2 regions of the Solibacillus sp. FSL H8-0523 genome follow, and region 1 is predicted to be linked to the other one. Evidence: riboswitches for the same ligand, from Rfam matches in the RefSeq annotation. Region 1 holds a riboswitch; the other holds the start of a gene.

What was found. Region 1 has a riboswitch for lysine ahead of NSQ62_RS10430 (transporter substrate-binding domain-containing protein). Riboswitches for the same ligand answer to the same signal wherever they lie in the genome.
Positions count from the first base shown of each region.
Region 2: linked by a shared signal. The riboswitch ahead of NSQ62_RS01140 (amino acid permease) and the one ahead of NSQ62_RS10430 (transporter substrate-binding domain-containing protein) in region 1 are both predicted to bind lysine.

Region 1 covers NZ_CP150291.1:2,085,712-2,091,450, forward strand. Annotated here, with positions in the region: gene NSQ62_RS10415 (circularly permuted type 2 ATP-grasp protein) at 1-495, shown strand, start outside; gene NSQ62_RS10420 (alpha-E domain-containing protein) at 488-1,435, shown strand; gene NSQ62_RS10425 (transglutaminase family protein) at 1,485-2,339, shown strand; lysine riboswitch at 2,432-2,617, shown strand; gene NSQ62_RS10430 (transporter substrate-binding domain-containing protein) at 2,733-3,563, shown strand; gene NSQ62_RS10435 (amino acid ABC transporter permease) at 3,815-4,561, shown strand; gene NSQ62_RS10440 (amino acid ABC transporter ATP-binding protein) at 4,563-5,297, shown strand; gene NSQ62_RS10445 (DUF6501 family protein) at 5,574-5,739, shown strand, end outside.
Region 2 covers NZ_CP150291.1:224,790-230,528, reverse strand. Annotated here, with positions in the region: gene NSQ62_RS01140 (amino acid permease) at 147-1,604, opposite strand; lysine riboswitch at 1,706-1,886, opposite strand; gene NSQ62_RS01135 (MFS transporter) at 2,040-3,239, shown strand; gene NSQ62_RS01130 (restriction endonuclease) at 3,303-3,857, shown strand; gene NSQ62_RS01125 (alpha/beta hydrolase) at 3,974-4,951, shown strand; gene NSQ62_RS01120 (nitric oxide synthase oxygenase) at 4,994-5,739, opposite strand, start outside.

The DNA.
Region 1 (5,739 bases):
GGTGTTGCCGATGATAAGGCGATGTATGCATATGTTCCTGATATGATTCGCTATTACTTGTACGAAGAGCCAATCATTGAAAACGTAAAAACGTATTTATTAAGTAACGAAGAAGAAAAACAATACGTGCTAGATAACTTAGATAAGCTAGTTGTAAAAAATGTAGGGGCTTCAGGTGGCTATGATATGCTAATTGGCCCGCATGCGACAGACGAACTACGTGAGATTTTCCGCGAAAAGATTCTCGAAGCGCCGCATCAATATATCGCCCAGCCAACAATCATGCTGTCACGTGCACCGGCTTTTCAGAAAGAGCGCTTTTATCCGTGTCATATCGATTTGCGAATTTATGTCATTCAAGGGACCGAAACACATATCGTCCCAGGTGGCTTATCCCGTGTGGCATTAAAAGAAGGCTCGCTCGTTGTGAACTCATCACAAGGTGGTGGCGGTAAGGATACATGGGTGTTAAAGGGGGACGAGGGGCATGCTTAGTCGCGTAGCAGATTCATTATATTGGTTAGGGCGTTACAGTGAACGCATTTATACAAATGCTTACATTGCAGACGCGCAAATGGACCAAATGTTGGAGCTTGGTCGCACGGATGGTCAGTACGAACAACAATGGTCGTGTGTACTGAGTATTGGTGGGTATATGGATGATTACGAGAAACGCTATAGCCATTATGAAGAGGAAGATATGTTATTTTACCTACTTTCCGATAAGCAAAACTTCAATTCGATTGAAAGTTTGCTGCAAAGTATTCGAGACAATGCGAAAAATACCCGTGACTCCATCCCTAAAGCATTATTTGAACAGTGGAATAGTCTATTCCTAACGAATCAAGAAAACCCATTACAAGCGCCGTACAACGTGTTAAATGCGACGGAGTTTTTATTGACGGTTCAAACAACGAGTTTAACCGCAACAGGGATAATCGATTCCTTAATGACGCGTAATGAATGCTTCTTATTTGTGAAAATCGGTAAATGGCTAGAGCGCTCTGAAAAGACGGCGTTAATTTTATTGACATTGATGGAAAATGCCAGTACATTAAATCGTGATTTTGCGGTTACGTATGCACTTCAGTTAACGAATACACTAGACGAATATACACGTCGATCCCGTCATCGTGAAGCCGATTTAGTTTTGAAATTCTTAATTCAAGATGCGTATTGCTCACGTTCGGTTTCTTACGGCGTACGAAAAATCAAAAAAACATTATTAGAGATTGAAAATAATGAAATTCGCTCGTATGCAACACATTTATTTGAAATAATCGAAATTCTAGAACAATTCATTGAAAAAGACCCAACGCCCATGTCACGCGAAGACCGCATTGAATGGGTACGAGAAATCCACAGGCAATGCATCCAACTTGGTCCGATTTTCTCACAAACGTATTATTTAACCGAACCAATTTTAGTGGAATAAAAACACCCTAGACAGATGTTAAAGATTAAAACTTAAGGGGAAATGAGCAATGAAATATCAAATTACACATACTAATATTTTCAGGTACGAAACCGAGGTGGAACAATCTCTCAATACAACTCGATTAAAGCCACGTAACAACGAATGTCAACGGCTCATTTCACATGATGTTAAAATTAGCCCGCATTCATTAACGCGCGATAATATCGACATTTGGCGCAATGCAGTCGGCACATTTTTTATTGCGGAAAAGCATAGTGTATTAGAAGTCATATCGGTTTCGCATGTAAGTGTTCAGCGCGCACCGTATATTTATCAAATTCATTATTCGGATGAAATGCGCAATATCTTTCATTCAGAGCTTTTTAGAGAGCACTACTTACCGTTTCTAACGACATCGCGCTTCACGACATTACTCTATGATCAACTAGAAGAAATACTAGCGGCAGTTGGGCCGATGAAAAACCCGTTGAAATTTGCATGTGATCTAATGACCTATTTATACCATTCAATTACCTATGATCCAGCCGCAACCACGATTGATACAACGGCAACGGAGGTATGGAAGCAGCGCCGAGGTGTGTGCCAAGATTATACGCATGTCATGCTTGGAGTACTACGTTTTGTCAATATTCCAGCGCGTTATATTAGCGGCTATTTATATGTAGGAGAAGGCGATAATTTAGTTGGTGATACGGCAACACATGCTTGGGTAGAGGTAATGGTGCCGGGGGTTGGTTGGATAGGCCTAGATCCTACAAATAATGTCGAGGTACTTGAAAATCATATTAACCTTTGTGTCGGTCGCGATTTCCGTGATGTTTCTCCAATTGAAGGCGTGTATCAAGGTGGTATGCATACACTTGAAGTAAAAGTACTAGTAGAAAAAATAGCACACTCTTAAAAAAACGTTAACTTTCTGAAAAATGCATATTGACGGAAATGTCGCAATAATGTAATATGAACCTATCAATTTCATATCAAAACCTCACAAACTCGTGAGGTAGAGGCGCGTTATTTATTAGTTTCTTATGGAGTCATCGAGCTGGCTAAGAAGTTTGAAAGAAGGAAATATCGCCGAAGTATTGTAAGTGCTCATACTTTTAATGCTGGGTCTGCCGTGAATAATTGCAGAACTGTCTCAATCGTCATCCCAGATGATTGAGTTGTGCTATCTCAAAATGGGAATGTAGAGGATTTGGGCTAAATATACATGTTTAACGACCTGAAGATCTTCTTTTAGGTCGTTTTTTGTATACATGAATCCCAAAAAATATATAAAAAGGAGAGATTTACAATGAAAAAGAAACTATTAATCTTGTTAACAGCTATGATGACGATGCTTGTATTAGCAGCTTGTGGTTCAGACGATGAAACGACAGGGGATTCAGGTAAAAAGGTAATAAAAGTAGGGATGGAAGCAGCCTATGCACCGTTCAACTGGTCTCAAAATGACGATTCTAATGGCGCAGTGTTAATTAAAGGTTCAAAAGAATATGCAGCAGGCTATGACGTAGAAATCGCGAAAAAAATCGCGGACGGCTTAGATATGGAATTACAAATTGTAAAAACAGACTGGGATGGCTTAATCCCATCATTACAATCAGGTGCAATTGATGTGGTAATCGCGGGTATGTCACCAACAGAAGAGCGTAAAGGGACAATCGACTTCTCTGAAAACTATTACACGAGTGATTATGTAATCGTTGTAAAAGCAGATGGACCATATGCCGATGCAAAAACATTAGCAGATTTATCAGGTGCAAAAGTGACGGGCCAACAAGCAACAACGCACTATGATGTGATTGACCAAATTCCTGGAGTAAATAAACAAGTAGCAGGTACAGATTTCGGTGCAATGCGTGTTCAGTTACAATCAGGTGCAATTGATGCTTATGTTTCTGAGCGTCCAGAAGGCGTTTCAGCTGAAATGGCTTTAAAAAATATTAAATATATTGTACCAGAACCAAACTTCGAAGCAGATCCTTCTACAACTGCAATCGCTGTGGGTCTTAAAAAAGGCTCTGATTTAACAGAACAAATCAACAAAGTATTAGCTGAGATTTCGGAAGAAGCGCGTCAGAAATTAATGGAAGACGCAATTGCAAACCAACCAGCAGCCCAATAAGCTGCTAAACAAATAGGTTGTCTTGCCGGCAAACGAGCAAGACAACCTTTTGCTTTTGAAGATAAGAAAGTATAAAATTTTTGCGTTAACAGTCTCAAAGCATTCGCGCCAGCCCCTCGGCATTTCGAACCCTCCTGCAAAAGTGATCAAGCGTTTACTTTTGCGTCGGGTCATCCAATGTTTGTCGGGGCTTAAAGGGCGAGAATGCGCTTTTCTTATAAGAAACACGAATGGTCAAGGAGGACAACAGGATGGCATTTTTAGAGTCAGTATGGGGCTTATTTACAAACAACTGGGAGCTATTCTTACGCGGTGCATGGACAGCGCTCTTACTCGCGATTATCGGGACAATTTGTGGTACGCTCATCGGATTTTTCATTGGTATTATGCATACGATTCCTCAGCGTAAACGCAGTATTAAAACAGTTTTATTAAAAATATTTAATTTCCTTTTAACAGCATACGTTGAAATTTTCAGGGGAACACCAATGATGGTCCAGGCGATGGTTGTGTTCTACGGATTAGTCTACTTAGGCATTGATATTGATCGTTTCCTAGCAGCATCTATCGTAATTAGTTTAAATACAGGTGCTTATATGGCCGAGTATGTGCGCGGTGGGATTGTTTCGGTCGACAAGGGCCAATTTGAAGCGGCACAAGCTATCGGCATGAATCACTTACAAACGATGATTCATATCGTCATTCCACAAGTGGCACGTAATATTTTACCGGCAACAGGCAATCAGTTTGTCATGAATATTAAAGATTCATCCGTACTAAGTGTTATTTCCGTTGTGGAGCTATTCTTCACAGCGAACTCAGTAGCCGGCAGTAACTACCGTTATATCGAGGCATTCTTCATCGCGACGGTATTATACTTCATTATGACGTTTGTTGTGACACGTATTTTACTATTGTTCGAGAAGAAAATGGATGGACCAGAGAGCTATAAAGTCGAGCTTATTACAGGCAACAAGCTAGAAAAGGATGGTGAATAACATGTCGGTTGTGATTGATATTCAACATTTAAATAAAAAATTCGGCACGCACGAAGTATTAAAAGACGTGAATTTCCAAGTAAATAAAGGGGAAGTGGTTACGTTAATCGGGTCATCAGGATCTGGTAAATCAACACTTCTGCGTTGCATAAATTTACTCGAAACACCTACAGCAGGTGAGATTATTTATAACGGCGACAATATTCTAAACGAAGGCCATAACATCGAGAAATACCGTACACATCTAGGGATGGTCTTCCAGCAGTTTAACTTATTTAATAACTTAGATGTAATAAACAACTGTATCGTTGGACAAATAAAAGTATTGAAACGCTCAAAAGAACAGGCCGAGCAAAATGCGATGAAGTATTTAGAGCTTGTTGGGATGAGTGCTTATAAAAATGCCAAGCCACGACATTTATCAGGTGGGCAAAAACAGCGTGTTGCGATTGCACGTGCACTCGCAATGGACCCGGATGTAATGCTATTTGATGAACCAACTTCAGCGCTTGACCCAGAAATGGTTGGGGAAGTATTAAAGGTCATGCGTCACCTAGCCGATCAGGGCAACACGATGTTAATCGTTACGCATGAAATGGAGTTCGCAAAAGAAGTATCCGACCGCATTGTCTTTATGGATAAAGGGGTTATTGTAGAAGAAGGCCATCCAAGTGAGGTTTTAGTAAATCCACAGCATGACCGAACGAAGGAATTCTTGAAGCGAACGTTGAAATAGGAGACGAAAATAAAGCTCGCGGTGCTCGCGAGCTTATTTTCTTGAATTATATTCGCTAATAATTATAAAAATAATCGCAAACGCCACGACGATTGCATAAAACCAGGTAGGAACGCCACCAAATGCCATTAGATTCACCTCTCGCTAGCGAGTGTAACATGGTTATTGGCGTCAAATCAAACTTCCTTAGACAAAAATTCGACTCTAGTCTTTCATCTAATGCTAAAATCGTATAAAATAAGAAAGAATTTATTTAATTAAAGTGAGGGTAAATGAATGTTACATTTAAAATGGAAAGATGCACCGACAATCCGCACAGTGAAATGTGTTCATACAAACGCATCAAAGTTTTTAGTGTCAAACGTATTAACGGTTGGTAAAGAGTATGAAGTGAAAAACGAAACAGAAGAATTCTTATTCGTTATCGACAACTCAGGCGAAG
Region 2 (5,739 bases), 1.9 Mb from region 1:
TTATAGGCCCGCTGTAAATATTGCTGATCGTATGCCATTAAACACTGAGCTTTCGAAAATATCTATCAGCTGTGCATATAACCCCCATGACTTGTTCATAAACTAAAAAAGGACAAGACGAATTACATCGCCTTGTCCTTCAAACATTATTTATTTGTTAAATCGCATTCCTTTAATGGAATCAATTTCGTTTTATGTTTCACTTTATAGCCAATCCAAAATAGGGCAAAGAGTGGTAAGCCGATGTACGAAACAACCACACCATACCAGTCAATCGTGCCACCTGTAAATGCCATGTAGTTTTGCCCTAGTATGACAATCATACAAAGCGCGAACGCAAACAACGGACCAAATGGGAAGAACTTCGATACATACGGCAGGTCGCTCAGTGAATTCCCTTGTACCACGTATGCACGGCGGAAACGGTAATGACTAATAGCAATCCCAAGCCACGCAATGAAGCCTGACATCCCTGAGGCATTTAATAACCAAATGTACACTACGCCATCACCGAAGAATGACGCTAAAAATGATAAACAGCCAACTGCAAGTGTTGCAAGTAATGCGTAAACCGGCACACCGCGCGTACTGATTTTGCGGAAGATTTTCGGCGCTTTGCCATCAACCGCTAGTTGGAATAACATACGGCTTGCTGCATATAATCCTGAGTTACCAGCAGAAAGCATCGCTGTTAAAATAATGGCATTCATCACCGATGCGGCAAATGCAATCCCTAAGTTTTCAAACACTAATGTAAATGGACTTGTTGCAATATCCTCTGTTAATAAACGAGAATCCGTATAAGGAATTAATAAACCGATTGCACCAATCGCTAAAATGTAGAAAAGAATGATGCGCCAGAAAACGGATTTCACGGCTTTTGGAATATTTTTCGCTGGGTCATCGGTTTCACCCGCTGTTACCCCTAGCATTTCAGTACCTTGGAATGAGAATCCAGCAGCTAGGAAAATACCAAACATCGCTAGGAAGCCGCCGTTAAACGGTGCATCGCCTTCAAAGAAGTTCGTAAAGCCGACTGGCGCGTTCCCACCTAAAATACCGAAAATCATTAAGAAGCTGACAATAATAAAGACAATCACCGTTGCAACTTTAATCATCGCAAACCAGTATTCTGCTTCACCGTAAGCTTTTACCGATAATAAGTTGAACGATAAAACTACGACGATAAATAGGATTGTCCAGATAAGTGACGAGCTATCTGGGAACCAGTATTTCATAATTAACGAAACCGCTGCGATTTCTGCGGCAATCGTAATCGCCCAGTTGTACCAGTAGTTCCAGCCTAGTGCAAAGCCAAGTGCTGGGTCTACAAATTTTGAGGCGTATGTACTAAATGACCCCGAAGTTGGCATATAAGCGGCCATCTCCCCTAGAGACGTCATTAAGAAATACACCATAATCCCGATTAATGCGTAGGCTAAGAGTGCCCCACCTGGACCCGCTTGTGCAATCGCGCCACCCGATGCTAAAAACAGCCCAGTCCCGATTGTTCCGCCTAGCGAAATCATCGTAATGTGACGACTTTTTAATCCACGTTTCAGCTCGTTTTTATTGCCGAGCTGGTCTATTTTAATTTCACTCATGAAAAAATCCCCTTGTTTCATTTACTTATCGATCAATTGGGCTTTTATGATAAACGAAAAGCCGCCACAAGTTATGTGACGGCTCATAAAAACCTCAAAACTTGAAAGATAGCTCAACACATGCTCACACATGTGACAGTTCTGTTCCTTATCGAAAACAGCCCCAGCATTGTTTTTAAGAAGAAAAACAACACTTCGGCAACCATTCCTTTCATAAAGCTTCACCGATTCTTCCCAATCTCAGCTATACTAATCTTAACGTTTGCGACCTCTACCTCAATAAATGAGGTATATCTATTTAATTTAATAACGTTTCATAGTCTATCATAACAACTATTTGATAGCAATGACTTTGAATTTTTCTAACTTTTTAGATAATTTAACCTCTCTAGAAGTCCTTCTATGATAGAATTTACGATAAAAAGGAGCTAGTTTATGGACCCCGAAAAAATCAATTACCAAAGCAAAAAAATAGTATCGAATAAGCCCTTGTTATTTTTCATTGTGGCCATTTTTTTATTCGCAACGACACTTAGAACGCCCATCACTATTGTTGGGCCGATTATTTCATTTATTCGTGAAGGGCTTGGGATTTCCAATGTGTTAGCCGGCTTTTTAACGACGATTCCACTGTTGGCGTTTGCTGTTATTTCACCCTTTGCACCGCGCCTTGCACGCAGATTTGGTATGGAGTGGACACTGTTTTATTCGGTGATTTTACTGTGCGCGGGTGTCGTGCTGCGCTCGGTTGGTATAACCTCATTACTCGTTATCGGTACGGTGCTCATTGGCATTGCCATTGCGTTTGGCAATGTACTGATTCCCGGTTATTTTAAATTGAAATTCCCGTTACATATTGGGTTATTAACCGGTATTTATACGGTATCGATGAATATTTCTTCTGGGATTGCGGCAGGCTTTAGTTATTCGATCGCACAATATGCAGGCTGGCAAATCGCTCTTGGATTTTCAGTCATTTTAGGTGTACTGACATTGCTCATTTGGGTGCCTCTGCTACGCACATCAAAAGTCGATATGCAAATACCGAAAACGACAAATAAACCAAAAAAAATGTGGCGGCATCCGCTTGCGTGGGCCATTGCTGCGGCGATGGGCTTACAATCCTTTTTATTTTACTGCTGTGCTGCTTGGATTCCGGAAATTTATGTGAGCCAAGGTCTTGATGCCGCTTCTGCTGGTTGGATGGTATCGGTGATGCAATTTGCACAAATTCCAATGACGTTTTTAATCCCAATTCTCGCGGGTAAAATGACGTCGCAGCGCCCGATTGTCGTATTCTTTACGACTTGTTACATTATAGGCTTTAGTGGCATGCTTTTTGAATGGACGAGTTTTGCCGTATTATGGATGATTTTTTTAGGCTTTGCAGGCGGGGCATCGTTTGGCCTGGTACTGATGCTATTCAACTTGCGTACGACGACTGCTTTTGAAGCGGCGGAATTATCTGGTTTTGCACAATCAATCGGCTATTTAGTCGCAGCAATTGGCCCGGTTTTGTTCGGCTTTGTACATGACGTGACGGAAAGCTGGTTCGTCCCATTAACGCTATTTGTTGTCATCTCTGTGCTATTGTTTTTCGCTTCTTTTGCCAGTGCAAAAAATCGTACGATATAACCAAACGTATGTACCCTTTTGTGCTATACTAGGACTAAGTAAATAAAAGGAGTACAACAAGACGTGCGTAAAAAGAGAAAACGAAATAAAAAACGCTTACCCATTTTCCCACTTGTGCTCATTGCACTTGCAGGATATGCAGGCTGGGCGGTCAACTCTACTCCTGAGAGTATTGGTTTGGGGATTGTTTGTTATTTCGGACTATATATTGGTTTTAAACTATGGAAGAAGTCACGGAAAACCGCAAAATTGCGCAAATCAGGCATTCAGGAAGTCGACAAAATGAGCGGTGAAGATTTCGAGCAGTTTTTAGGCACATTATTTAAACGCCGTGGCTTTAAGGTTAGCTATACGGCCAAAAGTGGCGATTACGGTGCAGATTTAATTTTAAAAGACGGTAAAGACATTATTGCCGTACAAGCAAAGCGCTATTCAAGCACGGTTGGTGTCAAAGCCGTACAAGAAATCATTGGTGCGGTGAAAATGTACAATGCCACAGAAGCTTGGGTTGTCACAAATTCACACTACACAAAGCAAGCCGAAAAGCTGGCAAATATTAATGATGTGTATTTGATTGATCGCGAAGAATTAATCGACCTCATTTTAAATAAAAAATAAACCGTACCAACCAAAAAGGCGCACGCTCAACAATTTGAGTGTGCGTTTTTTTAGGTATCAGTGTTTGGCATTTTCTACTAAAATAAAGGTATACATTCTATATGAAGGAGAATTCGATGCTAAAAATTATTAGCCTTATCTTACTAATTATCATTCTATTAATCGTACTCTTTATTGTTTTCACACCGTACCCCTCTTCTTTTCTTGTCAAGAAACTATTCGAAGGTGGCGTTGCGGTAAAGCCTAGTAATTATGAGGCAATTCAAAACCAAACGCTACACTATGTAAACCTAGTGTATGAGTCAAGCTTTTCAGAAAAACGACTCGATGTCATTTCACCAAAGGACCGCGATGAACTGCTTCCCGTCATTTTGTGGGTACACGGCGGTGCTTATGTTGCGGGCGATAAATCCGACATTACCGAATACGCGGTTCAAATTGCGGCAAACGGCTATCATGTGGTGAATATAAATTATGCCCTAGCACCAACTAAACGCTACCCTTCTCCGCTTTTGCAAATGAACGATGCGTACGAGTGGATTTTAAAAAATGCTGAAACGTATAAATTTGATACGTCTAACATTTTATTTGCAGGGGATTCTGCTGGTGCACAAATTGTCAGCCAATATGCACTTGTTCAAACGAATGCCGATTATGCCAAACAGCTCGACATCACACCTGTTGTTGATCGCAAAAACATTGCAGGTCTACTCCTGTATTGCGGCCCGTTTGATATTAAACAGCTCAGTCATTTAAGCGATAATAAGCTCGTTGCCTTTTTATTAAATCGTGTCGGATGGGGCTATATCGGTGAGCGCAATTGGCAATCCTCTGAAACGACGCGCCTTGCTTCTACAGTGGATTTTGTCACGAGTGATTATCCGCCATCATTTATTACTGATGGTAATGTCATGACCTTTGAAGCACACGGTAAAGCGCTCGTAAACAAATTGCAGCAGCTAGACGTTCCGGTTGTCGATAAATTTTATACAAGTGCGGAACTTCCACATGAATATCAATTTATGATGAACACAAAAGAGGCCGTAGAAACCTTTGAAGCAACGTTACAATTTTTAAAAGAGGTCACGAAATAATGAAAAGCGCGGTCTGACATGTTGTCGACCGCGCTTCATTTTTTAATAAGGTTGTGGCTGGTAAAAATAATTCGGCTTTTTCACCGTATTGTCTATTGGCTGATGATAAATCGATGTCGTCGCAGGTGATAGCGGGGGCACAAGCCATACCCAGTTGCCTGTTACATCCCGGCTATTCGCCTGCTCTTGCTGCTGAAATAATTCAAACTGTTGTGCAGCGGTATGATGATCAACGATGCTTACACCGGCTTGCTTGTAGGAATGGAGCACTGCGATATTTAACTCCACTAACGCACGGTCCTTCCAGAGCGTCGCATTACGCGCGGTATCAAGCCCAATGACACGCGCAACATCTGGTAAAAAGTCATAGCGGTCTGCATCGGCTAAATTACGTGCACCAATTTCAGTGCCCATATACCAGCCATTAAACGGTGCGGCCGGATAATCTTCACCGGCAATATTAAAGCGCATGCTCGAAATAATCGGCACCGCGTACCACTGCATATTGAGCTTACCAAAATCATAATCCGGATGGGTAATGCTCACTTCTAGCACCGCTTCTTTCGGGAGTTCGAACACTTGTGGTGGCGCCTCATCGACTTGGATGACAAGCGGCAGCACATCATAGTTTGTTCGTTGTCCGCACCAGCCAAGCGCCTCGCACGTTTTCGTAAAAGTAATCGAATTAGCATCCCCGATCACGCCCATCGCTGTTTCGTAACCCGCATAGCGAATCAATTGGTGATTCCAAATACGCACGCGCTTCTGGTCAAAAACTGAAATTGCCG